2 linked regions of the Occultella kanbiaonis genome follow. Each later gene encodes a partner of the first gene's protein in a complex. Links are inferred from orthologs where the notes say so. Each region holds a gene or a part of one and is shown on either strand. Other genes may lie near its edges. The genes, in order: GKS42_RS23430 and GKS42_RS13650.

Region 1 (15,610 bases):
GCGCATCCCGCCCGGGCAGGGGGACTGGCCGCTGGCGGCGTTCCTCACGGCACTGCGTGAGGGCGGCTACACCGGGCCGGTGAGCGTGGAGTGCCACTTCAGCGACTTCGAACCGGAGCTCCGGGACTCCCTCGCCCACCTGCGCGCGCTCGACGCGGCGGCCTGAGCCCGTCTCGGGGTCGCCCGCCGCCCGGCCGACCGTCGGACCGCACCTGTCGTCGCTGACTCTCGGCGAGCAGGTGCGGTCCTCGGCGGCCCGCTACTTGCCGCCGGTGGTGGCGATGCCCTGGATCAGGTACTTCTGACCGAACAGGAACACCAGGAACAGCGGCACGAGCGACACGATCGACATGGCGAACATCGCGCCCCAGTTGCTGCCCGAGGTTGCGTCCAGGAAGGAACGCAGGGCCAGGGGCACGGTGTACATATCCGGCGCGGTCAGATAGATCAGCGACGTGAAGAAGTCGCTCCAGGTCCAGATGAAGGTGAAGATCGCCGCAGTCGCCAGGGCCGGCACCATCAGCGGGATGATGATCCGGAAGAAGATGCGGAAATGCCCGCAGCCATCGATGCGTGCCGCTTCGTCCAGTTCGCGCGGGATGCCCCGGATGAATTGGACCATGAGGAACACGAAGAACGCATCGGTGGCGAGGAACTTCGGCAGCACCAGCGGAAGGAACGTGTTCACCATCCCGAAGGTGTTGAACACGATGTACTGGGGCACGATCACGACGTGGAACGGCAGCATGATCGTCATCAGCATGATCGCGAACCACAGGGTGCGCAGCCGGAACTTCAGCCGGGCGAATGCGTAGGCCGCGAGCGAACAGGACAGCAGGTTCCCCACCACTGCTCCCACGACGACGATGCCCGAGTTCACGATGTACCAGTCGAACGGGCGGGCCAGCGCAGTCCAGCCCTCGATGTAGTTGTCCAGGTAGAGCTCGTTGAGCCAGAGCCCCGGGGTCCGGAAGATCACGTCGGTGGGGCGTAGTGAACTGACAAGCATCCAGACGAGCGGGTAGATCATCACCAGGCTCGCGGCGATCAGCAGTGCATGTTTGCCGACCGAGCGCAGCCGGCTCACCGCATCGGGTCGTGGCCCGGCCATCAGTTCGACATCAGTCATCGTAGAAGACCCAATACTTTGCGGCGAAGAAGTTGATCGCGGTGAAGGCGGCGATGATGACGAGGAGCAGCCAGGCCATGGCAGACGCGTAGCCCATCTGGAAGTTGGTGAAGCCGCGCTCATACAGATAGAGCGTGTAGAACAACGTCGAGTCGGACGGCCCGCCGGACCCACCGGAGACGATGAAGGCCTGCGTGAAGGACTGGAACGCACCGATGACCTGCAGCACCAGGTTGAAGAAGATGATCGGGGAGAGCAACGGCAGGGTGACCCTCAGGAAGATCTTGCGCGAGTTGGCACCGTCCAGGGCGGCCGCCTCGTAGTACATCGTCGGGATCTGCCGCAGCCCGGCGAGGAAGATCACCATCGGTGACCCGAATGTCCACACGTGCAACAGGATCAGCGTCCAGAGGGCATAGTCCGGATGGGAGACGTAGCCGATGGTGGCGTCGACGCCGAGCGCCCGCAGGAGCTGGTTGATGAGACCGTCGGTCCCGAAGATCTGTCGCCACAGCAACGAGACCGCGACCGACCCGCCGAGCATGGAGGGTAGGTAGAACACGGACCTGTAGAACGGCAGCCCCCGCATGCCCTTGTTCAGAAGCAGCGCGATCCCGAGTGCGACGATCAGCTGCAGAGGCACGCCCACCAGCACATAGGTGAACGTCACCCGCAGCGACTGGTGCAGCCGGTCGTCACCGAGCATCCGCACGATGTTGTCGAACCCGGTGAAGTTCGGTGACTGGATCAGGTTGTAGTCGGTGAACGACAGGTAGAGCGACGCGAGCATCGGGCCGATCGTGAATGCGAACAGACCGACGAGCCAGGGTGCCAGGAACGCATACCCGGCCCGGTTGTCCCGGCTCGTCTCCTTGCGCCGAGCCGCGCGCTGTTCCGGGGTCTGATGACCGCCGGTCCTGAGCTTGGAGAGCTCGGAGAGGGCGCTCACGCGTCAGCCACCGAGGCTCGTGACGAGCTCGTCGTAGAAGCCGGTGGCCGCCTCCTCGACAGTGAGCTTGTCGAACAGCAGGTCACTCGAGTAGCGCAGGAGCAGGGATCCCAGCTGGCCACCGCCGGGCGGCGGCGCGATCGGGGTGTCGCCGAGCTCGGGCTCGATGTCCGCGATGAAGGCCGCGACCCGTTGCTGGGGGTCGGACAGCATCGAACTGATGTGCTCCGCGATCTCGCCGTTCGCGGGGATACCGCGCTCGGAGAGGCAGATCTCGGCGGCCTCGGTGCTGTTGACCCACCAGTTGATGACCTCGACGGCCGCCTCGGGGTTCTCGGTGCGCGCAGAGGCCGACCACAGCATCGACGCCTTGTACCAGGCCTTGCGGGTGGTGGCGTCGCCGTCGAAGCTCGGGTAGCGCAGCATCGCGTACTCGGTGCCGCCCGCGGCCTCGGCCGCGTCCAGCTGGTTCGACCAGTACATCGACATGGCCGCGGTGCCGGTCAGGAGCCGGCCCTGGTCGAACGGCAGTGAGGCCTCCTCGGTAATCTGGGAGGCCGAGGGCATCGCGCCGGCGTCGGCGAACTGCAGGTGGTACTCGAGCCACTCCGTGATGTCGGACACGTCGAAACCGGGCTGGTTGCCCTCGATGAACAGTTCCTTGCCCCGCTGCCGCAACCAGGCGCTGAGCATCACGTCGTTGGAGATGAAGGCCGTCGTGCCGATGATCTCCCCGCCGGACGCCTCGGTGATCGCGATGGCCGTCGTCAGCCAGTCGTCCCAGGTCCAGGTCGTGTCATCGGGGAGGTCAACGCCGAGTTCCTCGAACATGGCCGCGTTGAACAGGACCGAGGGGGAGTTGATGCCGGCGTTGACGCCGTAGTTCGTGCCCTCGATGACGCCGGAGTCCGCGGTGCCCTCGATGAACTTGCTGGTGTCGAGTCCGTATTCGGCGAGGTCCAGGAGTGCCCCGCGCTGCCCGTACTCGCTGATGTAGGCCATGTCCATCTGGATGATGTCGGGCGCCGTGTTCCCGGCGGTCTGGGTGGCCAGCCTGTCCCAGTAGCTGGCCCATTCGCCGGGCTGGGCCTCGATGGAGAAGTTCGGGTTCTCGGTCGTGAACGCGTCGATGGCGTCGGTCGTGTTCTGATTGCGGGTCGGGTTGCCCCACCAGGTGAGGGTCAGGGACGTGCTGTCTCCATCACCGCCGCCGCCGCCACCACCGCCGCCGTCACCATCACCGGTGTCTCCGCGGCTGCAGCCGGCGAGGCCGAGGCCGGCAGCCCCCATCGAGGCCATGGCAAGGAACTGGCGTCGTGTCGTCGTCATTGGTGTCTCTCGTCTTCATCGTTGAATCGGTCAACTAGCGCGAGCCGCCAAGATTACAACGTTGGAGAATCAAGGACAAGAGATCGCCCGAATGATCGGAAACCGATCTCTCGGACGGCCGTGCTCGCACGACGGGCGGACGCCTCCGGGAAGGATGCGCGACCTGGACGCCGACGGCGAGTACGTCACGTTCGCTGTGGACGACGCCGACTCCCGACGATGCTGGCCGAGGTCGCCCGGCTGCAGCCGAGGTCCATCGCTGCCGCACCGCCGTCGCCGGAGGAGCTCTTCCTCAGCCACTACGGGGACGAGCTCGCCGCGCTGAACGGAGCGGGACGATGACCACCGCGACCCTGGCGGGTGGGCGCACCCAGGGTTCATCCCCGCGGCCGCGAACACCCTCGGTGGCGCCGTCTGGACGAAGATCTGGATCACCGGCGCCGTCGCTCTGGCCTTGGGCGTGGCCTTCCTGGTGACCTGCAACGGGCGTGGCGAGGAGGAGCTGGGCCGCACCGAACTGCTCCGGTCCCGCAGGCTCGGGATCCATGCGCAGTCGTCGGCCGGATACGCCGTGGTGACCGCCCTCAGCCCTGATCGCCGGTGTGGGCATCCCCCCGTCCTCGATCGTGTTCGGGCTGGATCCGGAGGGCACGGGCGCCACCGGCTCCGCGGTGCTCGGTGGTGATGACCGCCGTCGCGGCCGGTGCGGTCGCGGTGGGCCTGGTCAGGTTCGCCCGCCGGGACGTCACCACGGCTTGACCTCGGCGCACCTCGGGCCGGGCCGACGGGCCTGGCTCGAGCCCTGTGCAGCGGACCGGCGCCACCGGGTACGGCTCACGGCAGCGGCTGGACCGCCCCGGAGAAGTGCCGGGTGCCGGTTCTCGGGTCCCAGCCCAGGAACGTGGTGCCCGCATCGCTGGCGGTCAGATTCAGGGCGACCTGCCCGGGCAGGTAGACCGGCTTCCGGAACTCCACCTCCCACGTGAACGCGTCGCCCCGCGCCGGACCGACGGCGGCCAGCGCTCGCGATGCCGTGTACATCCCATGCGCGATCGCCCGCTTGAAGCTGAAGAGTTTCGCGCTCAGCCCGGACAGGTGGATCGGGTTCCGGTCCCCGGACACGTCGGCGTAGCGCCGGCCCGTCGAGGCGCCGAGGCGCCAGTTCGCGGTCGCCTCCGGCAGCGGCGTGTCGGTGGGGTACGCACCCGAGGAGGCGCCGCCGTCGGCCGCCTCCACCAGAGCCAGTCCCTTGAGCGGCTTGCCCTTGGCCAGGTAGGTGGACACCCCGCGCCACAGCACGTCCAGGCCGTCGGCCTGGCCGACCTCGGTGACCAGGTCCACCTGGGTCCCCGAGCGGTGCGCGCGCAGGTTCTGCGCCCACGCCCGGACGGTCAGCACGTCCTCGGCGTGTACGGGGTGGCGCTGCTGGACCTGGTTGGCCACGTGCACCATGCCCATCAGCGGCAGCGGGAAGTCCTCCCGTGCCATCACGGCCATGGCGACCGGGAATCCGAGCACGTGAACGTACCCGGCGGGCAGGGTGTCCGAGCCGGCTTCGCCGAGCAGGTGCTGGTAGGCGGCCAGCTGGGCCCGGTCGACCCGCACGTCGTCGACCCGGTAGGAGATCTCGGGCAACCGGGCCACGATCGGGCCGGGCCGGCGCACCATCAGGCGGGCGGACCGGGCCACGGCCTGCCCGTAGAGCGAGGTGAGCGAGGGAACCTCCGGCAGGAGCTGCTCGCGGCGGGTACTCACTGGCCCACCAGGTTCTGCCCGCACACCCGCAGCACCTCACCGTTGATGCCACCGGCCTGCGGCGACGCCAGGAACGCGATCGTCTCGGCGACGTCAACCGGTTGGCCGCCCTGCTGCAGCGAGTTCAGCCGGCGGGCCACCTGGCGGGTCAGCGCGGGGATCCGCGCCGTCATCTCGGTCTCGATGAAGCCCGGTGCGACGGCGTTCGCGGTCCCGGCCCCGTGGGCGAGCCGCGGCGCGAGGGCTCGGGTCATCCCGATCACGGCGGCCTTGGAGAACCCGTAGTTCGTCTGACCGCGGTTGCCGGCGATCCCCGACGTGGACGCGAGCGAGACGAGCCGCAGCCCGTCCGGGCTCAGGCCGTCCGTGGCCAGGAACGCCTCGTTCATGCGCAGCTGCGCATGAACGTTCACGGCGACCACCGAGTCCCAGTGGTCCGGCTTCATGTTGGCGAGGAGCTTGTCCCGCGTGATCCCGGCGTTGTGCACGACGATGTCGATCCTGCCGTACCGGGACCTGGCCCGCTCGATGATGCGTGCGGCGGCGTCGGCGCCGGTGATGTCGAGCTGCAGCGCGATGCCGCCGACCTGGTTCATCACCGAGGCCAGTGATTCCCCGGCCGCCGGCACGTCCACGCCGAGCACCTGTGCGCCGTCGCGGTGCAGCACCCGGGCGATCTCCGCGCCGATGCCGCGCGCGGCACCCGTCACCACGGCGACCCGCCCCTGGAGCGGACGCGTCCAGTCCGCCGGTGCGACGCCGTCGGCCGTGTTCACGTGGACGAACTGGCCGTCCACGAACGCCGAGCGGGCGGACAACAGGAACCGCAGCGCCCCGACGGCGGAGGGCGCGTCGGGGCTGATCTGGTCGCCGAGCACGATTCCGTTGCCGGTCGCACCGGCGCGCAGCTCCTTCGCGATCGAGCGGAGCAGGCCGTCCACGCCGGTGCGCACCGCTGCGACGGCCGGCTCGTCGTGCGGGCCGGCGGCCCGGGAGACGGTGACCACGCGGCCACCGGGGGCGAGCGAGCGCAGCACCGACCCGAGCGCGAGGACCCGCTGGGAGGCCTGCTCGGGCCGGGTCAGGTCGGTCAGGACCACCACGACGGCCCCGATCCGGCCATCGGGGACGTTGCGGTGCACGTCCAGGTCCCAGCCGAGCAGCGTCCGGGCGACCGCGTCCGTGTCCGGACCCTCGCCGATGACCAGGGCCCGGCCCGGGATGAGCGGGGTATCGACGGCGGCCGGGTCGGTGCGGCGCAGGTGTGCCGGGCGTGGCAGTCCGAGCTTCTTCGCGAGCGTCTTCGTGACGCCCGAGTTCACGAGCTCGAGGTAGGCGTCGCTCATGCTGCTTCCAGGATCATCGCGACGGCCTGGCCACCGGCGGCGCAGACGGAGATGAGCCCGCGCACTCCTCCGCCGTCGGGCCGGGCCTGCTTCGCCCGGGACAACAGGCTGGCCAGGGTGCCGACGATCCGCGCGCCGGTGGCGCCGAACGGGTGCCCCGCGGCCAGCGATGAACCGGCCACGTTGAGCACGGCCGGGTTGAGCTTGCCGAGCGGGGGCAGGCCGACCTTGGAGACCATGAACTTCTCGTCCGCCCACGCGGCCGTGGTGGTGAGCACGGTGGAGGCGAACGCCTCGTGGATCTCGATGAAGTCGAAGTCGGCGAGGACCAGCTTGTTGCGGTGCAGCAGGCGCGGCACGGCGTAGGCACCGCCCATGAGCAGGCCCTCCTCGCCGCGGACGAAGTCGACCGCGGCGGCCTCGGCGTCGACCACGTGCGCAAGCACCGGCAGGCCGCGCTCGGCGGCCCACTCGTCCGTGCCGAGCAGAACGGTCGCGGCGCCGTCGGACAGCGGTGTCGAGTTGCCCGCCGTCATCGTGGCGACGCCCTCACCGAGGCCCTTGCCGAACACGGGCTTGAGCTTCGCGAGCTTCTCCGCGGACGTGTCCGAGCGCAGCGACTCGTCCCGGACGAGGCCACGGTAGGGGGTGATCAGGTCATCGAAGAGGCCGTCCTCATATGCCTGCGCAAGGTTCGTGTGGGACGCGAGGGCGATCTCGTCCTGGGCCTCACGGGTGATCTTCCACTTCAACGTGGTGAGCGCCTGGTGCTCGCCCATCGACAGCCCGGTGCGGGGCTCGGCGACGTCCGGGGCAACGGGAGCCAGGTCTCCGGGGCGGATGCTCGCGACCAGCTTCAGCCGGTCCGGCAGGGTCTTGGCGCGGGAGAGCTTGATGAGGGTACGGCGGAGCCGGTCGCTGACCACGATCGGGGCGTCGGAGGTGGAGTCGACACCGGCGGCGATCCCGGAGTCGATCTGGCCGAGCGCGATCTTGTTCGCGATCGCGGTGACCGTCTCGAGGCTCGTGCCGCAGGCGCGTTGGACGTCGAACGCCGGGGTCTGCGGGGACAGCGCGGACCCCAGGACGGCCTCGCGGGTCATGTTGAAGTCACGGGAGTGCTTGAGCACTGCGCCGCCGGCCACGTCCCCGAGCCGCTCGCCCTGCAGCTGGAACCTGGCCACGAGTCCGGAGAGGGCGGCGCCGAGCATGTCCAGGTTGGTGGCGTTGGCGTACGCGCCACCGGCCTTCCCGAAGGGGATGCGGTTGGACCCGATCACCGCGGCGCGGCGGGGGCTGGAAGTGCTGGGCATGGAACTCCTCGTTCTGATCGTTGCGACTCGGAACTGATGGTCGTGGTCGTGCTCTGATCGTGTCCTGATCAGGCGCCGGATCGCATCCGGAGCCCGGCGTGTCAGGTGCGGCTCCCGCATCGACACGTGCCTACTACCAACAGTACCTGATACTCTCAGTACGTGAGTAGGGCCACAGTCACCACGACACCGGCGGAGCCGCAGGGCTCCGATGCGGACGGCCGCTCGCGCCGATGGGACGCCCACCGTGCCGAGCGCCGGGCCGAGCTGTGCCACGCCGCGCGCCGGGCCGTCCACCACGGCGGCGCCGAGCTGTCGATGGATGAGATGGCCGCCCAGATGGGCACGTCGAAGTCGATCGTGTACCGGTACTTCACGGACAAGGCCGGCCTGCGGTCCGCCGTCGGGGCCATGGTCCTGGCGGAGATGTCCGGTGCGTTCGAGGAGGCCGCGCACGGCGCCGGCAGCCCACAGGATCGGCTCCGCGCGATGGTCGGGATCTACGTCGGCACCCTGGCGCAGTCGACGAACGTCTACCGGTTCGTGACCCGGTCCGGTGACGGCGCCCCCGGCCCGGACGCGGACGTCTCCGACTTCCTGACCACCCTCACCGACTACGTCGCGGCACCGCTGCGTGAGGTACTGACCGGATCCACGTCCGACCCGCGTCTGGCCGACGCCTGGGCGGCCGGCGTGGTCGGGTTCGTACGAGGTTCGGCCGAGTCCTGGCTCGCCCTGAACCCCGTGGACCGCCTGGACCCCGACCGCCTCGTGGTCCTCATCAGCAACTGGCTCTGGGCCGGGGCGAGCGCCCCGCTGCCCGGCATCACCCGGATCTCGACAGTTCCAACGGAGGAAGCATGAGCAGCACCGCCAAGCCCACCACCCCCGCGCGTCTGCACTTCGACACCGCGGTCGTCGCCGATCTGGTGGACGGCCGCTGGGCCCAGATCCGCCGCGAGATGCGCGAGTGGATGCTGGACGAGCGGTTCCGCAAGATCGAGGGCCAGCCCTACCGCGAGCACCGCGCGCGCGTCCTCGAGCAGGCCAAGCTCCTGGTGGAGAACGGCTTGGTGCAGCGGGCGTTCCCTGAGCGGCTGGGCGGCTCGGACGACCCGGGCGGCAACATCGCGGGTTTCGAGGAGCTCGTGGTCGGGGACCCGTCCCTGCAGATCAAGGGCGGCGTCCAGTGGGGTCTGTTCGCGGCGGCCATCCTGCACCTGGGCACCGACCACCACCACGACACGTTCCTGCCCGGCGCCATGGACCTGACCGTGCCCGGCTGCTTCGCGATGACCGAGATCGGGCACGGCTCCGACGTCGCCGAGCTCGCGACGACCGCGACGTACGACCCGCGGACCGAGGAGTTCGTGATCAACACCCCGTTCCGTGGTGCGTGGAAGGACTACATCGGCAACGCCGGTGAGCACGGCACGGCCGCGGTGGTGTTCGCGCAGCTGATCACCGGTGGCGTGAACCACGGTGTGCACGCCTTCTACACCCCGATCCGGGCCGCGAAGGCGGATGGCACCACCGGTGACTTCCTGCCCGGCGTGCGGGGCGAGGACGACGGCCTCAAGGGTGGCCTGAACGGCGTCGACAACGGCCGGCTCGCGTTCGAGAACGTGCGGATCCCGCGGACCAACCTGCTGAACAGGTACGGGGACGTCACGCCCGAGGGCGAGTACTCCTCACCGATCGACAGCCCCGGGCGGAGGTTCTTCACCATGCTCGGCACGCTCGTCCAGGGCCGGGTCTCGCTCGGCGGGTCCTCGGTGGCGGTGTCCAAGATGGCGCTGGCCACGGCGATCCGGTACGGCAACGAGCGCCGCCAGTTCACCGGCGCCGACGACACGGTGGAGACCGTGATCATGGACTACCAGCAGCACCAGCGCCGGCTGCTGCCGCTCCTCGCCCGTACCTATGCGGCCCAGTTCACGCACAACCAGCTGCTGCAGCGCTTCCACGAGGTGTTCTCCGGCGAGTTCGACACCGACTCCGACCGCCAGGACCTCGAGACCCTCGCCGCCGCGTCGAAGCCACTGAGCACCTGGCTCGCGATGGAGACCATCCAGACCGCCCGCGAGGCCTGCGGCGGCGCCGGCTACATGGCCGAGAACAAACTGGTCGGCCTGCACCAGGACATGGACGTGTACACCACCTTCGAGGGCGACAACACGGTGCTGCTGCAGCTCGTCGGCAAGCGGCTGCTCGCCGACTACGGCCGGTCCATGGCGAAGATGGACGTCGCGGGAGCGGTGCGGTACGTGGCCGACCGCGCGGTGGACATGACCCTGCACCGGACCCCGCTGCGCCGCGCCGCGCAGTCCATCCAGGACTGGGGCTCCAAGGCCCGTTCCGCCGGTGAGCTCCGTGATCCGGAGGCCCAGCGCGAACTCCTCGAGGACCGCGTCGAGACCATGATCGAGGGCATCGCCACCTCGCTCCGGGGCGCCAAGGGTGCCTCGCCCGAGGTCGGCGCCCAGGTGTTCAACGACAACCAGCACGAACTCATCGAGGCGGCCCGCGCTCATGGCGAACTGCTCCAGTGGGAGGCGTTCACCGAGGCGCTCGCCCGGATCGAGGACCCGGACACCCGCCAGGTGCTGACCTGGCTGCGGGACCTGTTCGGGCTGGTGACCATCGAGAAGAACCTCTCCTGGTACCTGATCCACGGGCGGATCTCGACCCAGCGGGCGGCCACCGTGACCTCCTACATCAACCGGCTGCTGCCCCGCCTGCGGGTGCACGCCGCCGACCTGGTGGAGGCGTTCGGCTACACCGACAAGCACATCGGCGCCACCATCGGCACCGGCGTGGAGGCCGAGCGCCAGGCACAGGCGCGCGAGTACAAGCGTCAGCAGCGGGCGAGCGGCAACGAGCCGGTCACGGAGAAGGCGCTCCGGGCCAAGGAGAAGGCGGAGCGCAGGACCAAGGTCAACGCCTGACCGAGGCCCCATCGCGCGTGGTCAGGTGGCTCGCCGGTTGGCCGCGTGCTCCTCGCGCAGCCAGGCGGGACCGGCGGCCAGGCGCGGGTCGTCGTCCGTAGGCTCGCGGGACAGTCCGGCGAGGTAGGCGCGGTCGGCGGTCAGCCGGGCCGTGGGGGAGTCGGCCGTGCCGGCCAGAGCCGGGTGCCCGTGCCCCGGGATGAGCACCGCCGCCCTCTCGACGTACGGCGCGAGCCGGTCCAGCCCCCGCGCGTAGGCCGCGAGCCCGGTCTCGCCGGCCAGCGGGATCTCGAGGTCGGAGAGCATGTCACCGGCGATCAGCACGTCCACCCCGGGCAGCCATAGCGCCCCGTGCCCGGGCGCGTGCGCGTCGTGCGCGACGACCTCGGCGACGCCTCCCGCCCAGGGCAACGCCCCGCCGTCGTACGCCGTGACCTGGCCCGCGAGCGGCCGCAGGTCCGCCGCCAGCGCGGCGCGTACCTCGTCGATATGCCCGACGGCGGACCTCGCCGCCGCGGTCGTGGCAAGTCGCGGAGCGGTTCCGAATCGCTCGTGCCAGAGCAGGTGGTCGTGGTGGGCGTGCGTGGACCAGCCGAGGACCACGCGCAGCGACCGCGCGGCGAGGAGCTCGGCGATCGCGTCGAGTTCGTCGGCGTGCCAGGCGGGGTCGACGAGGACGGCCTCACGCCAGTCGTGCAGCACCGTGGTCGTCGTGTGCATCGTGCGCGAGGTGAGCACGATGACGCCCGCAGCCGGTTCCAGCGGGTCGGCGGCATGGTCCATCGGATCAGTGTGACGCAGGCCCCACCGCCCGCCCTCGAGGACCGGGTTAGGGTGGCCTTGGTCTAAGTCGAGGAGTTCGTCATGTCCCAGCCTGAGCCCAACCGCCGTGGAGGGTCCGCGATCCGGGCCGAGGTGGTCTCCGCCGAGAACGTCACCCCACAGATGCGGCGAGTGGTGCTGGCCGGTCTCGACGGGCAGCCGCTGCCGATCGAGTTCAGCGGGCTGACCGACTCGTACGTGAAGCTGGTGCTGCCGCGGCCCGGTTCCGGGGTGAGCGAGCCGTTCGACCTGGACGAGGTCAAGGGGACGCTTCCCGCCGAGCGGTGGCCGGTGCTGCGGACCTACACGATCCGCGCCTGGGACGCCCAGACCGGCCGGATGACCCTGGACTTCGTGGTCCATGGCGATGAGGGGATCGCCGGGCCGTGGTCGGTCGCGGTGGAGCCCGGGGACGAGGTGCAGTTCCGGGGTCCCGGCGGCGGGTACGCGCCGGATCCCACGGCGGACTGGCACCTGTTGATGGGCGACGAGAGCGCGCTGCCCGCGATCGCGGCAGCCCTGGAGGCGATGCCGACGGACATCCCGGTGCGCGCGTTCATCGAGGTCTGCGACCCGGCCGAGGAGCAACCCCTGCTGACGGCCGCGCAGGCGCAGGTGCGGTGGATCCACCGGGAGACCTCACCGCGCCCGCCGGGGGTGGAGCTGGTGGAGGCCGTGCGGGAGCTCGAGTTCCTGCCGGGCCGGGTGCAGGCCTTCGTTCACGGGGACGCGGACGTGGTCCGCGAGATCCGCTCGTACCTGCGCTTCGAGCGGCGCCTGCCGACGGCGGACCTGTCCATCTCCGGCTACTGGCGCCGGGGCCTGGACGACGAGGGGTGGCGGGCCGCCAAGCGCGAGTGGAAGGCGGCCGTGGACGCCGAGGAGGCGGCGCACGCCTGAGCGGAGGCGAGGAATACCGCCGATCGGCGCGAGGTTGACTGGCGATGAGCTCCCGCAAGAACATCGGATTCCTGTCCTTCGGGCACTGGACCCCGCATCCCACCTCGGCCGTCCGGACCGCCGCCGACGCGCTGCTGCAGAGCATCGATCTCACCGTTGCCGCGGAGGAGCTCGGCGCGGACGGCGCCTACTTCCGCGTGCACCACTTCGCTCGGCAGCTCGGCTCGCCGTTCCCCCTCCTGGCCGCGGCCGGTGCCAGGACGAGCCGCATCGAGATCGGCACCGGGGTGATCGACATGCGCTACGTGAACCCGCTGGCGTTCGCCGAGGACGCCGGCGCCGCAGATCTCATCGCAGGCGGCCGGCTCCAGCTCGGGATCTCGAGGGGTTCACCGGAGCAGGTCGTCGACGGCTGGCGCCACTTCGGGTTCGCGCCTGCCGAGGGGGAGACGGACGCGGACATGGCGCGCCGGCACACCGAGGTGGCGCTGAGGATCCTTGCCGGCGAGAAGTTCGCGGAACCGAACCCACGGCCGATGTTCCCCAACCCACCCGGTCTGCTCCGGGTCGAGCCGTACTCCGAAGGGTTGCGGCAGCGCATCTGGTGGGGCGCGGGTTCGGACGCGACCGCACGCTGGACCGCCCAGGAGGGAATGAACCTCATGTCCTCGACGCTCAAGTTCGACGAGTCGGGCGAGCCGTTCCACGTGCAGCAGCGCAAGCAGATCGATGCCTACCGCGCGGAGTGGGCCGAGCACGACCACGGCTTCGAACCGCGCGTGTCGGTGTCGCGCTCGATCTTCCCGATCGTTGACGACCGTGACCGCAGCTACTTCCTCGGCAGTGGCGACCGTGGGGATCAGTTCAGCCAGATCGACGGCACGCGGGCGGTGTTCGGCCGCTCGTACGCCGACGTGCCCGAGGCCCTCGTCGCCCAGCTCCGGGGTGACGAGGCGATCGCCGCGGCCGACACCGTGCTGCTGACGGTCCCGAACCAGCTCGGCGTCGACTACAACGCGCACGTCCTCGAGTCGGTGTTCACGCACGTCGCGCCCGAGCTCGGCTGGCGCTGACCGGTACCGCCGGGCGCGGTGAGGCCCACGCCCGGCGGTGCCTGCGCCGTCTGCGTCAGATGCCGACCATCGCCATGCCGGCGTCGTTGTAGCGGTTGCCGCTGACCGGGATGCGGTCGGTGAGGGCGTCGAGGTCGGCGACGTCGTCCGCGGACAGCGCGACGGCGGTCGCCGCGGCGTTCTCCTCGACGCGAGCGATCCGTCGCGTGCCCGGGATCGGGACGATCCACGGCTGCTTCGCGAGCAGCCACGCGAGCGCGATCTGACCGGGGCTCACGCCCTTTGTCGCCGCCAGCGTGCGGACGTGGTCCACGATCGCTGCGTTGGCCGCCAGGTTCCCGGCCTCGAACCGGGGCACGCGGTTGCGGATGTCGCCCTCGGCGAAGCTGGTGGACGTATCCACGGTGCCGGTGAGGAATCCCTTGCCGAGCGGGCTGAACGGCACGAACCCGATGCCGAGCTCGGCGAGCGTGGGCAGCACCTCGGGCTCCGGGTCGCGGGTCCACAGCGAGTACTCGCTCTGCACGGCGGTGACCGGGTGCACGGCGTGGGCGCGGCGGATCGTGCCGGCCCCTGCCTCGGAGAGGCCGAAGTGCCGGACCTTGCCGGCCTGGACGAGTTCGGCGACGGTCCCCGCGACGTCCTCGATCGGGACGTTCGGGTCCACCCGGTGCTGGTAGAAGAGGTCGATGACGTCGGTGCGGAGCCGCTTCAGGGACGCGTCGGCGACCCGGCGGATCTGCTCCGGGCGGCTGTCGACGCCGGACGACGCGCCGTCGACGATGTTCCAGCCGAACTTGGTCGCGATGACGACGTCGCCACGGATCGGCTCGAGGGCCTCGCCGACGAGTTCCTCGTTCACGTAGGGGCCGTAGGCCTCCGCGGTGTCGATGAACGTGACGCCGCGTTCGACGGCCCCGCGCAGCACGCCGATCATGTCGTCGCGGCTTCCGGGGTTGGGTCCGTAGCTCTGCGACATGCCCATCGCGCCGAGGCCGATGGCTGAGACGTGGAGGTCGTGTCCGAGGGTGCGGGTGTGCATGGTGTCTTCCTTCTGGTTCGGTGTTCCTAGGGCAGGAGGTTCGCGAAGAGGTGCCGGCCGATGTTCTCGAGGGCCGCCTCGTCGTTGGTGAGACCGACGTAGCCGCTGCGGTCGACGATGGCGATGTCATCGGCCGCCTCGGCCCGCTCGAGCAGCCCGGTGACCCAGGAACGCTGGTGCTTGTAGACCGCGACCCGGACGCCCCTACGGGCCAGTTCCAGGACGACGTCGGCGAGCGCTGCCTTGGCCTGTTCGACCGTGGCGTCGGGCTCCGCGGCGCGCGCGTCGTCCCAGTCGGGGTCACCGGCGAGCCGCAGGCTCTCCAGGGCGGGCATGTCCAGCAGGAACGCGCCGTCGGCGCCGTCCAGGTCGAGCCGCATCCGCCGCACGGCCAGACCGACGAGGGGGGTCAGGTCCGCGTTGCGGGTGGTCCGGGTCAGATGCAGTTCGGTCAGCTCTGGCAGGCCGAGGATCGGTTCGACCCCGAGCAGGCCGGGCGCTCCCTCGGCGCCGACCCTGAGCGTGCGCAGGCCGGTGCACTCGGCCAACGGAGAAAGGTCGGCGCCGTCGGTGAGGACCACGTCCAGGCTGGTCAGGTCGGGTACGGCGCCGATGCCCTCGATCGACGGGGCCACGCCGAGGTCGAGCGTGTACGGCGCCTGGCGGAACATGGTGGCCGCGAACTCGCGGCGGTCGAAGTTGCCCCACGCCTTGTGCAGCTCGTCGAGGACGGCGTCCGGATAGCTCTCCTGCGCGTACCGCCCGAGCACCGTCAGCGCCGCCGGGGTGGCGATCGCGCCCAGGGCGCGGATCGCGGCACTACGGCCCGCCGCCTTCTGGCCCGGATGCGGGGCGAGGTCGGCCGGGTCGACGTCCGGGTGTGCGGCCAGCCACCGCTTCACCTCCGAGACCTTCTTCGGGAGGTCGGGTCCGGGCACCGCGGGAGCGGGCGGCTTCGCGAGGTCGGTCGCGTGCTTGGCCGCGGCGCGACGGATCGAGGCAAG
Region 2 (14,361 bases), 2.2 Mb from region 1 along the record:
CCTCGACGCTGCCGCGCGGCACGACCTCGTCGTCACCATCGAGGACGGAGTGGTCCAGGGGGGCGTGGGGGCTGCGATCCGGGACGCCCTGGCCGAGCGGGAGGTGGCTGTCGGCGTGCGTACGCACGGCATCCCGACCAGGTTCCTCGGCCACGCGAGCAGGTCCCAGCTCATCGCCGACCTCGGCCTGCGGGCCAAGGACGTCGCCCGGGACACGGCTGCGGCGGTGGCCGCGCGCACGGACCGTCGCGCCGCCCTCGACCAGATCCCCTAACATCGCCAGCAGACCCCCGAAAGGCACGTGTATGCGAGACATTGTGGTGTTCACCGGCAGCGCGCACCCCGCGCTCGCTCAGCTGATCTGTGACGAGCTGGGGATCGAGGTGTCCCCGTCGGAGACCTCCCGGTTCAGCAACGACTGCCTGCAGGCGCAGCTACTGGCGAACTGCCGTCAGCGGGACGTCTACATCGTCCAGCCACTGGTGCCACCCACCCAGGAGCACCTGATGGAGCTGCTCCTGATGATCGACGCGGCCAAGGGCGCCTCGGCCGCGCAGATCACGGCGGTGATCCCGCACTTCGCCTACGCCCGGTCGGACAAGAAGGACGCGTCCCGGATCTCCCTCGGCGGGCGCCTGGTCGCGGACATGCTGGTCGCGGCGGGCGCGGACCGGATCCTCACGATGACGCTGCACTCGCCGCAGGTGCACGGGTTCTTCTCGGTGCCGGTGGACCACCTGACCGCCCTCGGGGTGCTCGCCGACCACTACCGCGACCGTGACCTGTCCGACTCGATCGTGGTGTCGCCGGACCTGGGGAACGCGAAGACCGCGACCCAGTTCGCGCGGCTGCTCGGCCTGCCGGTCGCCGCGGGCAGCAAGCAGCGGCTCGCGGACGACAAGGTGGTCATCGACGCCATCGTGGGCGACGTCGCCGGCAAGCGGGCGATCGTGCTCGACGACGAGATCGCGACCGGTGGCTCGATCGTCGAGCTGTTGTCCAAGCTCGCCGAGGAGGGCTGCCACGAGGCGTCGATCGCCTGCACCCACGGCCTGTTCACCGGCAATGCGGTGGCTCGCCTGAGCGAACACCCGATGGTCACCGAGGTGGTCACCACGGACACGGTGCCCGCGCCGGGCGACTGGCACTCACTGGTCGTTCGGTCCGTCTCCCAGCTGTTCGCCGAGGCGATCCGGCGGATCCATGAGGGTGAGTCGGTCAGCAGCCTCTTCGACGGCGTCGACCCGACCCACGCCCCACCGCAGCCCTCCCTGTTCGAGCGGCCTCAGCTCGCCACGTCACGGGTCAGGTGACCCGACCGGCGCAGGTACGGCGTGATCCCACCCAGGTGGAACGGCCAACCGGCGCCCAGGATCATCCCGAGGTCGATGTCGGCCGCATCGGAGACCACCTGCTCGTCCAGCATCAGGGTGACCTCCTCCGCGAGTGCGCCGCCGACCCGGTCCAGTAACTCCGGCGCCGTGTAGGCCCGGCCGGACCGGGATCCGAAGTACCGCTCGATCCCCGGGTCCACCGGTGAGGCCGCCGTGGGACGACCCTCGTAGGTGACGAAGGGCGTGCCGTCGGTGACCATCCGGGCCAGCCCGGGCGAGGTCGGGTAGCGGTCGCCGAGGTTCTCGCGGAGCGTGTCCAGGACGTGCATGGCGACGGCGGGCCCGACCAGCTGCAGCAGCTGGAACGGCCCCATGGGTAGGCCGAGCGGCCGCAGCGCGGCGTCCGCGGTGGGTACGTCGGTGCCGTCCTCGAGGGCACCGAGGACCTCGCCGAGCAGACGCACGAGCAGCCGGTTCACGACGAAGCCGGGCGCGTCGGCGACGGCGATCGCCGACTTGCCCGACGCCTTGGCGACGGCGAACGCGGTGGCGTAGGCAGCGTCGTCGGTCCGTTCGGCGCGAATCACCTCGACGAGCGGCATCTGCGCGACCGGGTTGAAGAAGTGCAGCCCGACGACCCGCTCGGGATGGGCGAGGTCGGCAGCCATGGCGGTGATCGACAGCGCGGACGTGTTCGTGGCGAGGATCGTGTCCGCACCGACGACCGTCTCGAGCTCGGCGAACACCTTCTTCTTCACGTCGAGCTCCTCGAAGACCGCCTCGATGACCAGGTCTCGGTCCGCGAGGTCGGCCAGGTCGGTTGTCGCGGTCACCAGGGAGGTGATCCGGTTTGCCTCGTCGGCTCCGATCCGACCCTGCTCGGCGAGCTTGGCCACCTCGACCCGGACGAACCCGAGGCCCTTCTCGGCACGGTCGGCGTCCAGGTCCCGCATGATCACCGGCAGGCGCATCCGGCGCGCGAACAGCAGCGCCAGCTGGGAGGCCATCAGCCCCGCACCGACCACGCCGACGGAACGCACCGGCCGGGCCAGTTCCGTGGGCGGCGCACCCACCGGCCGCTTGGCGCGGGAGGAGGTCAGGTCGAACGCGTACACACCGGCCTTGAACTCCGGTGAGACGATCAGGTCGGCCAGTGCGTCGTTCTCGGCGGCGAAGGACGCGTCCTTGTCACCGTCCGCGGCGAGTGCGAGCAGATCGAGGGCCACGTACGGGGCCGGTGCGGCACCGTGCAGACGGGCGTCCACCTTGGCCCGGGCCGCCTCCACGGCCTCGAGCCACCGGGCGCGGCCGGCTTCGTCGATCGGCTCGGGACGGGTCGGAGAGACCTCGCCGCGGAGTACGCGGGCGCTCCAGCGCAGCGACTCGGCGAGGAAGTCCGCGGGTTCCAGGGCGACATCCATCAGGCCGAGCTCGACGGCCTCGTCGGCCTTGAGCTGGCGGTTGTTGCGCAGCGGGTTCTCCACCACCACGCCCAGTGCCTTCTCGATGCCGATCAGGTGCGGCGCCAGGAACGTGCCGCCCCAGCCGGGGATCAGGCCGAGGAACACCTCGGGCAGGCCGAGGTTGCGCACCGAGCCGGCGACGGTCCGGTAGGTGGCCGAGAGAGCCAGTTCCATGCCGCCGCCGAGCGCGACCCCGCCGACGTAGGCGAACGTCGGGACGGCCATGTCGGTGAGGATCCGATAGGTGTTGTGACCCGCCTCGGCGATCTCCCGGGCCTGCACGGTCGTCGTGATGCCGGCCGCGGCCTTCAGGTCGGCGCCGGCCGCGAAGTGGAACGGCTTGCCGGTGACGGCGGCGGCGACGATCTCGCCGGCGGCGGCGCGGGCCGCGACGGCCTCGACGGCCTCCCGCAGCGACGCCATGCCGCCGGCGCCGAGCGTGTTCGGCTTCGTGAAATCGAGGCCGTTGTCGAGGGTGATCAGGGCCAGGGTGCCGAGGTCATCGAGCTGGACGTCGCGGACCAGGGCGCGGGTGATGCGCTCGCTCATCGGTTGTTCTCCTCGGTGGCAACGGCGTAGTCGGGGTGGTGGGGGTTCTCCCAGATGACGGAGCCGCCCTGGCCCAGGCCCACGCACATGGCGGTGATGCCGTAGCGGACCTCCGGGTGCGCGGCGAACTGGTGGGCGAGCTGGGACATCAGGCGCACGCCGGACGCGGCGAGCGGGTGCCCGACGGCGATCGCGCCACCGTAGGGGTTGACCCGGGGATCGTCGTCGGCGATGCCGAACGCGTCCAGGAACGAGAGCACCTGCACGGCGAACGCCTCGTTCAGCTCGAACAGGCCGATGTCTGAGATGGACAGGCCCGCGATCTCCAGGGCGCGCTCGGTGGCCGGCACGGGACCGAGGCCCATCACCTCGGGCGGGACGCCGGCGTACGCGTAGGAGACCAGCCGCAGCTTCGGGGCCAGGCCCCACGCGGCGGCGACGTCGCCCGCGACCAGCAGGGCCGCCGTCGCCCCGTCAGTCAACGGCGAGGAGGTCGCCGCGGTGACCCGCCCGCCCGGCCGGAACGGGGTCGGCAGGCCGGCCATGCCCTCGACCGTGGTGCCGGGCCGGGGCGGCTCATCGGCGGTGGCAAGGCCCCAGCCGCGCTCGGGGTCAGGCACGCCGACCGGGACCAGGTCGCCGGTGATGTGCCCGGCGGCCAGCGCCGCCGCGTACTTCGCCTGGGAGGCCGCACCGAACGCGTCCGCGCGTTCCTTCGTCAGCGCCGGGAACCGGTCGTGGAGGTTCTCCGCGGTCGCGCCCATGACCAGGGCGTCCGGGGAGACGATCCGCTCGGCGACGAACCGGGGGTTCGGCTCGGCGTCACGGCCGAGGGGGTGACGGCCCATGTGTTCGACGCCGCCGGCCAGGGCTGCGTCGACGGCACCGACGGCGATTCCGGACGCGAGCGTGGTGACGGCGGTCATCGCTCCCGCGCACATGCGGTCGATCGCGAAGCCCGGGACCGTGGTCGGCAGCCCGGCCAGCAGGGCGACCGTGCGGCCAAGGGTCAGGCCCTGGTCGCCGGACTGGGTGGTGGCGGCGATGGCGACGTCACCGATGGAAGTGACCGGGACGCCGGGGTTGCGCCGGAGCAGGTCCCGCACGACTGCGACGGCGATGTCGTCCGCGCGGGTGTTGGCGTACAGGCCGTCGGGCCTGGCCCGCCCGAAGGGGGAGCGAACGGCATCGACGAGCACAACATCTCGACCGAGTAGGGGCATCGGGCGACCTCCTGGTCACGTCTGCGGGACTTCTGGGACTGCGAGTACTAGGTAACTCCGGGGCCACTCTATACGGCGTGGATGTGATCCGGCACACCGGGCCGGACGGTCTTTGGTCCCGGGATTCCCGTCGGTGCCGTTCCTAGGGTTGAAGGGAGCGAGGGGCCAGGCAAGGGAAGGGATTGCGGCGATGACCACGACGACGCACGAACGGGCGGCCCATGGGGCCTGGCACGACTTCGCCCCTGGCCCGTGGCAGGAGCGCGTCGACGTTCGGGACTTCATCCAGCGCAACTACACGCCGTACACCGGTGACGGATCGTTCCTGACCGGACCCACCGAGCGGACCACCCGGGTGTGGCAGCGCCTGGAGGCGATGTTCCCGGCCGAACGAGAACGCGGCGTGTACGACGTGGACGCCAGGACGCCGTCGGGCATCACCTCGCACGGGCCGGGCTACATCGATCGAGACGACGAGATCATCGTCGGGTTGCAGACCGACGCTCCACTGAAGCGGGCGATCATGCCCAACGGGGGCTGGCGGATGGTCGAGACGGCCCTGAAGACCTACGGGTACCCGGTCGACCCGGGGCTCGCGACCGTCTTCACGACGTACCGCAAGACCCACAACGACGGCGTGTTCGACGTCTATCCGCCGGCCGTACGCCGGGCCCGGTCGAGCCACATCATCACCGGGCTGCCGGACGCCTACGGTCGGGGCCGGATCATCGGGGACTACCGTCGCCTCGCCCTGTACGGCGTGGACGCCCTGATCGCGGACAAGCGCCGCGAGCGGGAGGAACTGGGGGAGCGGCCCTCGCTCGAGGACGTGATCCGCGACCGGGAGGAGAACGCCGAACAGCTCCGGGCCCTGGAGGATCTGCGCACCATGGCCGCCGGCTACGGCTTCGACGTCTCCGGGCCGGCCCGGACCGCATCCGAGGCGGTGCAGTGGCTGTACTTCGCGTTCCTGGCCGCGGTGAAGGACCAGAACGGGGCGGCGATGTCACTCGGGCGGACCTCGACGTTCCTGGACGTCTTCCTGCAGCGTGACCTCGAGTCGGGTGTGCTGGACGAGACCGGCGCGCAGGAACTGATCGACGACCTGGTCATCAAGTTGCGGATCGTCCGGTTCCTACGCACCCCGGACTACGACGCACTGTTCTCAGGGGACCCCACCTGGGTCACCGAGTCGATCGGTGGCATGGGCGCCGATGGTCGGACCCTGGTCACCCGGAACTCGTTCCGAATGCTGCAGACGCTGTACAACCTGGGCCCGGCACCGGAGCCCAACCTCACGGTGCTCTGGAGCCCGCTGCTGCCCGAGGGGTTCAAGAGGTTCTGCGCGCAGGTCTCGATCGACACATCCGCGATCCAATACGAGTCGGATGAACTGGTCCGCGGTGACTGGGGTGACGACGCGGGCGTCGCCTGTTGCGTATCCGCGATGGCCATCGGCAAGCAGATGCAGTACTTCGGCGCCCGGGTGAACATCGCCAAGGCGCTTCTGTACGCGATCAACGGCGGACGGGACGAGGTCACCGGGGCCCAGGTCGCGCCCGAGACCTCGCCCGTGACCGGGGACGTGCTCGAGTACGACGACGTCCGGGCCCGATACGACACGCTTCTGGACTGGCTCGCCGAGACCTACGTCGACGCGCTGAACTGCATCCACTACATGCACGACAAGTATGCATACGAGCGCCTGGAGATGGCGCTGCACGACCGTGACATCCTGCGCACCATGGCGTGCGGCATCGCCGGCCTGAGCGTGGCGGCGGACTCGCTCTCGGCGATCCGGTACGCGAGCGTGCGGCCGGTCCGGGACGAGTGCGGTCTGGTCACCGACTACGAGGTCACCGGCGAGTTTCCCCGGTACGGCAACGACGACGACCGGGCCGACGCGATCGCCGTCGACCTGGTGCGTTCGTTCATGGCGAAGCTGCGCACCCGGCCCACCTACCGCGGTTCCGTGCACACCCAGTCGGTGCTGACGATCACGTCGAACGTGGTGTACGGCAAGCACACCGGTAACACCCCAGACGGACGCCGGGCCGGAGATCCGTTCGCGCCCGGGGCGAACCCGATGAACGGACGGGACACGCACGGCATGCTCGCGGCGGCCCTGAGCGTGGCCAAGATCCCCTACGGCGAGGCGCAGGACGGGATCTCGCTGACCACCACCGTGGTGCCCAGCGGGCTCGGCCGGACGGGCCAGGAGCAGGTCGGCAACCTGCGCGGGCTGCTGGACGCGTACATGGGTGCGGGCGGCTTCCACCTGAACGTGAACGTGTTGAACCGGGAAACCCTCGAGGACGCCATGCTGCATCCCGAGAACTATCCGCAGCTGACCATCAGGGTGTCCGGGTACGCGGTGAACTTCGTGCGGCTGACCCGCGAGCAGCAGCTCGACGTGCTCTCGCGGACCTTCCACGGGAGCGTGTGATGGTTGTGACGGCGCCCGGCCCGGATGTGCGGGCCGTGGCGGGTGGCCGGGCGCCGGAGGTGGCGCGGGAGGACCGCTCCGTCCGGCTGGCGCGGATCCGGCTCGGGGAGCTCGGCTCGGTGCACTCCTGGGAGCTCGTGACCGCAGTGGACGGGCCCGGGACCCGGATGACGCTGTTCCTGTCCGGGTGTCCGCTGCGTTGCCTGTACTGCCACAACCCGGACACCTGGCGGATCCGGGACGGGCGGCTGACCGATGTGGCGGAAGTGCTGACCCGGGTGGCCCGATACCGGCACGTGTTCGCTGCGACCGGCGGCGGGCTGACCGTCTCCGGCGGCGAGGCGCTCATGCAGCCGACGTTCCTCGGCAGGATCCTCGCCGGAGCGAAGGAGCTGGGGGTGCACACCACGCTGGACACGTCCGGGTATCTGGGTGCGAACGCGACCGATGTGATGCTCGCCGACACCGATCTGGTGCTGCTGGACGTGAAGTCCGGGGATCCGAACACCTACCGCCGGGTGACCGGGCGGGACCTCGGACCGACGCTTCGGTTCGGGCGCCGGCTCAGTGACGCCGGCATCGCCACCTGGATCCGGTTCGTGCTCGTTCCGGGCCTGACCGACGACCCGGACAACGTGGCACTGGTGGCCGACTACGCCGCGTCGCTGCCCTCGGTGGAGCGCGTCGAGGTGCTGCCGCTGCACCAGATGGGGCGCGAGAAGTGGGCGCGGTGCGGGATCCCGTACGAGCTCGCCGACACGAGACCGCCGACGGCGGAACTCACCCAGCGGGTGCGCGACCAGTTCGCGGCGCGTGGGTTGCTGGTGTTCTGAGCAGGTTCGGGTTACGAGGCCCGCGGGGTCGTTCCGGGTGCTGTTCCGGTTCGGGCCGTTCTCGCGGCGCGGGCCGTTCGGGCCCCCTGGGCGGTGCGCGCCCATCTGGCCGTTCTAGCCGTCATCCTGGGTCGCGGTGGGATCCTTCACGAGCGGCGGAGCCACGAGCGCGCGGGCGATCGGCTCGGCGACGAGTTCCACCTGCCACGGCCGCGCACCGAGGTCGGTCAGCGCGATCGAGACCGTCTCCGGGGTGATCCGACGCGGTGGCGCCCATGCGATCCGGCGCTGGAACTCCGGTGTGAGCAGGTTCTCCTGCGGTACGTCGAGGCTGTCGGCGAGCTCGCGCACGTCGTGGCGGACGTTCTCGAGGCGGACGGCACCCTCGGGGTTGCGGTCCCGCCAGGCACGCGGCGGGGGCAGGGTGTCGCCGAGCGGGGTCCGCTTGGCCGGCAGGTCCCCGGGACCCAGCGTGAGCGCTCGCGCGACGGCCGCGGCCCAGGTGGGTAGGCGGCGGGCGGCGCCGCGGTTCTTGAACGGACGGAGCTCGGCGAGCGCAGCCTGGCTGCGCGGCTTGGCCTGCGCGGCGGCGACGATCGCGGCGTCGGGCAGGATCCGGCCCGGGGAGATGTCGGCGCGCTCGGCCTCGATCTCACGGGTGTGCCAGAGCTCGCGCACGATCGCGAGTCCCTGGGTGTCGCGGACCAGGTGCGTGCCGGAGGTGCGGCGCCATGGGTCGATCCGCGGCGAGGGTGGCGGAGCGACGCGGATCGCCTCGAACTCCTGCTCGGCCCAGTCGAGCTTCCCGGCCTCGGCGAGCTGACCGGCGAGCACGTCGCGCAGCTCGACGAGGACCTCGACGTCGAGGGCCGCATAGCGCAACCAGCTCTCCGGCAGCGGACGCTCGGACCAGTCGGCGGCCGAGTGCTCCTTCGCGAGGGCGAAACCGAGCTCGCCCGCGACCATGGGGCCGAGGCCGACCCGGTCGCGGCCGAGGAGGCGGCCGGCGAGCTCGGTGTCGAAGAGGCGTGACGGCGTGAAGTTCAGTTCCGCGAGGCACGGCAGGTCCTGGTTGGCGGCGTGCAGAACCCACTCGACGCCGTCGAGCGCGGCACTCAGCCCGCTGAGGTCCGGGAGCTCGCGCGGATCGATCAGGGCGGTGCCGGCCCCGGCACGGCGGATCTGCACGAGGTAGGCGTGCTGGCCGTACCGGTAGCCGGACGCACGCTCGGCGTCCACGGCGACCGGCCCGGTGCCGGCAGCCATCCGCTCGGTGACCTCGTCAAGGGCGGCGGCGGTGCTGGTGACCTCGGGGACCCCACCCGCCGGTTCGAGGAGAGGGCGTAGTTCGGGGGCCGTGGGCTCGACGTCGGTCATCGCTTCCTGTTCAGTGGGCTCACGTTGTCCGGGATCGGCGGTAGACCGGCAGTCTGGCAGGACAGCAGCGCCCAGGCACGCAGGTGCGGTGCCAGGTCGGTGCCCTCCGGCGTCCAGGACGCCCGGATCTCGATCTCCACCTCCCCGGACCGAAGGTGCAGGCCGCCGAAGGTCTCCGAGAGCACGCGGGTCACGGTGCCCGAGAGCGAATGGTGCTCGGCCCCCTCTGCCTCGAGCGCGTCGGTGAGCCAGGACCAGCCGACCTCGCCCAGCATCGGGTCCGCGGAGAACTCGGGTTCCAGCTCGGCCCGGGCCATGATGATCACCCGGAACTCGCCGTTCCAGGCCTCCTGGCCCTCGGGGTCGTAGAGCACCACGAACCGTCCGTTGCCGAGCATGTCGTCCGGGTCCCGGGTCGGGTTGACCTCCCCTGTGAGTGCCAGGGCGTACGGCGCGATCCGCGTCGGGGCCGGCACCTCCTCGAGGTGGAACTCCGGACGCATACGGTGCCCACGCAGGCTCAACAGAGCCGCCTCGAAGTCGGGGGGCGCGACCGGCGTCTGCTGCACGTTCACTTGTTCAGGCTAAGCCGCGCGGGGCCAACCCACGAGAGGCGCGCCGAAGGTGGGCCGCTAGACTCACCCACGTTCCGCCGTCGGGCATCGGCCCCGCGCAGCGAACCACCCACCCGCCAGAACCGCACGGAGGACGCGCGCCCATGACCAACCGGACGCTCTGCCCGGTGCTGCTCGGCACCGACCTCGGTATCTACGCGATGGCGCGGTCCTTCCATGAGGCGTACGGGGTGCGGTCTGTCGTCATCAGCGAGTTGCCGCGGGGGCCGATCAACGACTCGGCGATCCTGGACAACGTGCTCATCGGCGACGGCGCCGACGACGCAACGATCCTTGCCGCGCTCGACACCGTGGCCGCGGCGCACGCCGGCGCGGACCGGATCCTGGTGGTCAACTCCGACCACCAGCTCGCGTTCGTGCTGCGGCATCGGGAGCGGCTCGAGGAGAACTACGTGATCCCGTTCGCCGACGCGGCGACCGTCGATGCCCTCGCGGACAAGACCTCGATGTACGCGGTACTGGAGCGGCTCGGGATCCTCGCGCCGGCCACCGTGGCCGTCGCGGCGCTGCCAAGGGACGAGCCGGCGTGGCGGGCTGCGGCGGCGCGGCTGACGTTCCCGATCGTGATGAAGCCGTTCGCGGGCGCCGAGTTCGAGGAGCTGAAGTTCGCGGGCCGGCGGAAGGTCTACGCGCTCGACGACGCCGACACGCTCGTGCGCGAGCTGGAGCGGATCGCCGCTGCCGAGTACGGCGGGACCATGCTGCTGCAGGAGCTCGTGCCCGGTGACGACACGTGGAACCGGGTGGTGAACTGCTACGTCGACTCCCACGGGGACCTCACCATGGCCGCCTCCGGGCGGGTGTTACTGGCGATGCACCAGCCAACGTTCATCGGGAACTCGGCGATCATCATGGTCGACTACGACGCCGAGCTCGTGGAATCCGTGCGTGCGGTGCTCGCCGAGGTGGGATTCCGCGGGTTCGCGAGCGTCGACTTCAAGATCGACCCGCGTGACGGCCGAGCCCGGCTGCTGGACATCAACCCGCGCCTTGGGCGATCGCACTACTACGCGAACGTCGGCGGGGTGAGTACCGCTCAGGTGCTCGTCGAGGACCTGGTGCGTGGTCGACGGGTCGAGCCACAGCGGGCGACGGCGGAGGGCATCTATGCGTACATTCCGACGTTCGTGCTGGGTCGGTACGTGCGCGACGAGGCACTGCTCTCGCAGGCACGCGGGGTGCTGCGGCGTCGCCGTGCCGTGCACCCGCTGAAGTACCGCAAGGACCGCAACGTGAAGCGGTGGGCATACCGGCTGCTGGCGCAGGTCAACCAGCTGCGGGCACTGCGGACGTATTACCCGCGGCCCACCGACAGCGGGTTCTGAGCCGGGCGGACAGCGGGTTCTGAGCGAGTTGACAGGTCGTCATGGCAGCCGACCGGATTCGGTACCCGTGTGGAAATGTCGGCCGACGAAGCCCGTCGAAGCCTCAGCCGACGAAGTCGGTGCCCGCGTAGAAGTGGAGCACCGGCACACCGAGCTCCTCGCGGGCCCTCGAGGCCCAGTCCTGGTGGAACGTGTCCTCGACGGCGTGCGGCCGCGTGACCACGATCAGCTCGGCGGCGTTCAGGTTGTTCACGGCCTGCTTCACCGCCGGCAGCGGGTCGTCCGCGATGACCGAGCCGGACGCCGTCGCACCGGCTGCGCTGAGACGCTCCAGCGACGCGCCCAGGGAGATGTCCGCGGTGAACTTGGCCTTCTGCTTGTCGGCGCGATGGACGAGGGCATCCCACGCCTCGCGCATCTCGAACAGACTCAGGTGGTCGATGAAGTCGGTGACGATGTTGCGCTCGGTGTCGGCCGGCACCAGTACCTCGAAGGTCGCCTCCGGGTCGTCGTGAAGATTGAGGATGTTCTTCACGTCGCTCTCGCGGAGAGCTTCTTCGGTGAGGATGAGAAAGGTCGGCATGAGGCGAGCATAGTGTGGCCGGCCGGTCAGAACGGCGGCGGCTCGTCCCGACGATCCGCGGCTGCGGGGGCCACCTCACGGGCGAGGCGGATCGTGTCCCCGGCGGTGAGTTTGCGATACCGCTGACCGGTCGGCGTGGTCCACTCGAACACGCCGGGCGTGGGCTGGACGAGGCGGTAGCGGGCGTGTGTCTTCAGCAGATGGTGCCGCTTGCACAGTGGCCCGAGGTTGTGTGCCGCCGTCGGGCCGGCGGGATAGGGCACCGTGTGGTCGAGCTCGGAGTCGACGGCCGGTTGCGAGCAGCCCGGGGCCACGCAGGTCTGGTTGCGCTGGCGTACGTGGTCCGCGAGCCCGACCGGGGGAGTGTAGGTCGTGGTGCCGACGTCCAGGACGGTGCCGGATGCGGGGTCGGTGAGCAGACGGCGTAGCGTCGCCTGCGCAGCGTAGGCGCGCGCGTCTCTGGCTGGGATCGGCCCCAGTGAGGTGACGTAAGCCGGAGCGTCGCCGCCGAGGAGGGTGGTGATCGGCATCGTGACGTCCACCCGGGCCCGGCGGCCGGCCGACGAGCCGATCGGGTATCGGTGCAGCACGGTGCCCGACGCCGGGACGGCCCGCGTGGGCTCCGGGTCGGAGACGGGAGGCGAAGCGAGATCGACCTCGCTGCGGGAGATGACGAGGCCGAACGCAGACCGCGGTGTGGCCGCTGCCCCGAGCGCGGACGGCGTTGTCACCGTGTCGCCGCGGAGGTGGGCGCCGCCCTCGAGCAGTCCGGGGTCAACGCGCTGGTACCTCGGCGTCGGGTGCGGCGTGGACAGGGCCGTGCCGTGGGCCGCGGCCGCGCCGTGGGCCGCGGCCGCGCCGGTCCGGATCGCTTTGCTGGTGGGCGGAGTGATGCCGCTGGGCGCAGCGGTGCCGGTGGGCCGGATCGCGCGGGTTGGAGCATCCGCCTGCGGTGGAGGGGGCACGGGCATGCCAGGGAGTGCACCGACGATGGGAGTCACTGGGCCGGGTGGCGCGTTGCGCACCCGTAGCCGGCGCTCCTCCTCGCGCATGCGGTCGCGATACCACTCGATTCCGGCGGGGCTCAGCGCATTGATCACCAGCTCGCGATCGCGTCCGGTGCGGTCGGCGATCGCGAGGTACCGTGCGATCGCACGAGCCGTGGGCACGACACCGTCGGCCATGAGGGCGGCGGCGTCGAACGGGGCGACGAGGCCGAGAATGACCGGTGGCAAGGTGCACTGGCCGCCGACAGGCACGGATGGGGTCGCAGGGCCGGCCGCGGGCGGGCCGGACACGGTGCCCGGTGCGGGCGGGTCGGACACGGCAGTGCCGGACGGAGCGGGGCCCGACCGGCCGTCCGTCACGGAAGGAGCGTTCGCCAACGACGCGCCGGCGATCGGAGCATCCGTACCCGCCGGGAGCTGGATCGCGATGGTCCCGGTGGCCAGGGCGGTGTGCCCGAACAGGCCGAGGAAGTCCGCTCGCAACTGTTCGATGGTGTTCGGGTCCCCGTTGGCACGCGCAGCGCGCGCGGCGCCGTCGAGGGCGGCGTCCACGGCCGCAGCGTCCAGCGTGGGCATGACGGCATAGAGTCCACTCATCCCGTCGCCGAGCGGTCTCGGGCGATCGACCCGCCGTCTCTTGGCCGCCTCCTGCGCCCGCTGGGTGAAGTGCGCGTGATCCACCTCCGCGACCGCACGCGCCAGATCTTGGCGGACCTGGTGGTGCGGCCGGTGCCGTGCCTTGGGGAGGACGATGTCCTGCACCTCGATCGCCTGGTCCGAGGACAGGTGCTCGACGGCGGCCACGATGAGCTCGGCCTTCGCGACGTCTATCTCACCGGCGGCGAGGGCGTCGGCGGTCGAGATGCACTCGTGTCGCAGCGCATCACCGGTTCGGATCAGGTTGCGGCCGCGCTGCTTGGAGCAGCCGAGCCGCATGGCCACCTCCTCGCCGGCGAAGTTCGTGTTCTTCGTCCCGGCCGTGCGTGCGGCCGCCGGACCCAGTTCAAGCCGCACATCCTGTCCCACGAGCGACGCGCGTTCGCGGACCTTGCCTGCCGCCCACGAGCTGACCCGGTCCCAGGCCGCCATCTCCTCGAGCGTTGTGTACGAGTCTCCGCGCAGACTGTCCGCCGCCAGGAGCAGGCTCAGCAACTCGGGCCCAGGGGCGAGTTCGGCGAGGTCATCGGCGTCCACGGTCCTGGGTTCTGCTTCGGCCGGGTCCGGGGCGCCGGGCTCCGTGGTGGGAACTCCGAAGATCTCCGCGAGGAGCTCCTCCGGTACCTCCGCCAGCCAGTCGGCGGGGACGGTCAGCTCGCCGTCAGCACCCAGCCAGGAGGCGTACTCGGCGGCGGCGTCGGCGCGGTCGGCGGCCGCGAGTGCGGCGGCCTCAGCGTCGGTGAGCCGCTCGTCGTCCGTGCGTGACTGCATGACCCCACTCTAGAACACACGTACGACATCGGGTTCTGGGGTGTGGATACAGACTTGGCTCCTTCTCAGCACCCGCAGAGGTCAGTGCTCGGGTACGAACTCGGCGTGCCCGTCGCGCCGGAGCTGCTCCCGGAGCGTCGCAGCCGCCCGATCGGCGT

The links.
Region 2: the proteins of GKS42_RS23430 (region 1) and GKS42_RS13650 are in contact, whole or in part, in a solved structure (PDB 8BNU), measured with the Escherichia coli proteins. The link is inferred for Occultella kanbiaonis from one-to-one orthologs.

The regions. Positions count from the first base shown.
Region 1 is NZ_CP046175.1:5,115,803-5,131,412, reverse strand. Bases 5,664-8,527 are described here. They hold GKS42_RS23430 (acetyl-CoA C-acetyltransferase), read right to left. Parts: upstream 7,822-8,527; coding sequence 6,505-7,821; downstream 5,664-6,504. Other genes in these bases: GKS42_RS23425 (TetR/AcrR family transcriptional regulator), read left to right, coding at 7,984-8,527; GKS42_RS23435 (3-oxoacyl-ACP reductase), read right to left, coding at 5,664-6,508. In the rest of the region: GKS42_RS23465 (sugar phosphate isomerase/epimerase family protein), read left to right, coding at 1-166; GKS42_RS23460 (carbohydrate ABC transporter permease), read right to left, coding at 260-1,111; GKS42_RS23455 (carbohydrate ABC transporter permease), read right to left, coding at 1,122-2,078; GKS42_RS23450 (ABC transporter substrate-binding protein), read right to left, coding at 2,082-3,407; GKS42_RS26825 (hypothetical protein), read left to right, coding at 3,627-3,749; GKS42_RS23440 (MaoC/PaaZ C-terminal domain-containing protein), read right to left, coding at 4,242-5,162; more of GKS42_RS23435, read right to left, coding at 5,159-5,663; more of GKS42_RS23425, read left to right, coding at 8,528-8,685; GKS42_RS23420 (acyl-CoA dehydrogenase family protein), read left to right, coding at 8,682-10,769; GKS42_RS23415 (MBL fold metallo-hydrolase), read right to left, coding at 10,791-11,552; GKS42_RS23410 (siderophore-interacting protein), read left to right, coding at 11,634-12,491; GKS42_RS23405 (LLM class flavin-dependent oxidoreductase), read left to right, coding at 12,536-13,564; GKS42_RS23400 (aldo/keto reductase), read right to left, coding at 13,620-14,606; GKS42_RS23395 (hypothetical protein), read right to left, coding at 14,633-15,610.
Region 2 is NZ_CP046175.1:2,946,713-2,961,073, reverse strand. What follows is about bases 817-3,815. They hold GKS42_RS13650 (3-hydroxyacyl-CoA dehydrogenase NAD-binding domain-containing protein), read right to left. Parts: upstream 3,347-3,815; coding sequence 1,286-3,346; downstream 817-1,285. Other genes in these bases: GKS42_RS13645 (thiolase family protein), read right to left, coding at 3,343-3,815; GKS42_RS13655 (ribose-phosphate diphosphokinase), read left to right, coding at 817-1,313. Outside these bases: dxs (1-deoxy-D-xylulose-5-phosphate synthase), read left to right, coding at 1-274; more of GKS42_RS13655, read left to right, coding at 306-816; more of GKS42_RS13645, read right to left, coding at 3,816-4,569; pflB (formate C-acetyltransferase), read left to right, coding at 4,760-7,015; pflA (pyruvate formate-lyase-activating protein), read left to right, coding at 7,015-7,848; GKS42_RS13630 (HRDC domain-containing protein), read right to left, coding at 7,963-9,225; GKS42_RS13625 (DUF3000 domain-containing protein), read right to left, coding at 9,222-9,800; GKS42_RS13620 (carboxylate--amine ligase), read left to right, coding at 9,944-11,185; GKS42_RS13615 (hypothetical protein), read right to left, coding at 11,289-11,768; GKS42_RS13610 (HNH endonuclease signature motif containing protein), read right to left, coding at 11,795-14,203; GKS42_RS13605 (HIT family protein), read right to left, coding at 14,285-14,361. UniProt on the Escherichia coli protein: Catalyzes the formation of a hydroxyacyl-CoA by addition of water on enoyl-CoA. Also exhibits 3-hydroxyacyl-CoA epimerase and 3-hydroxyacyl-CoA dehydrogenase activities.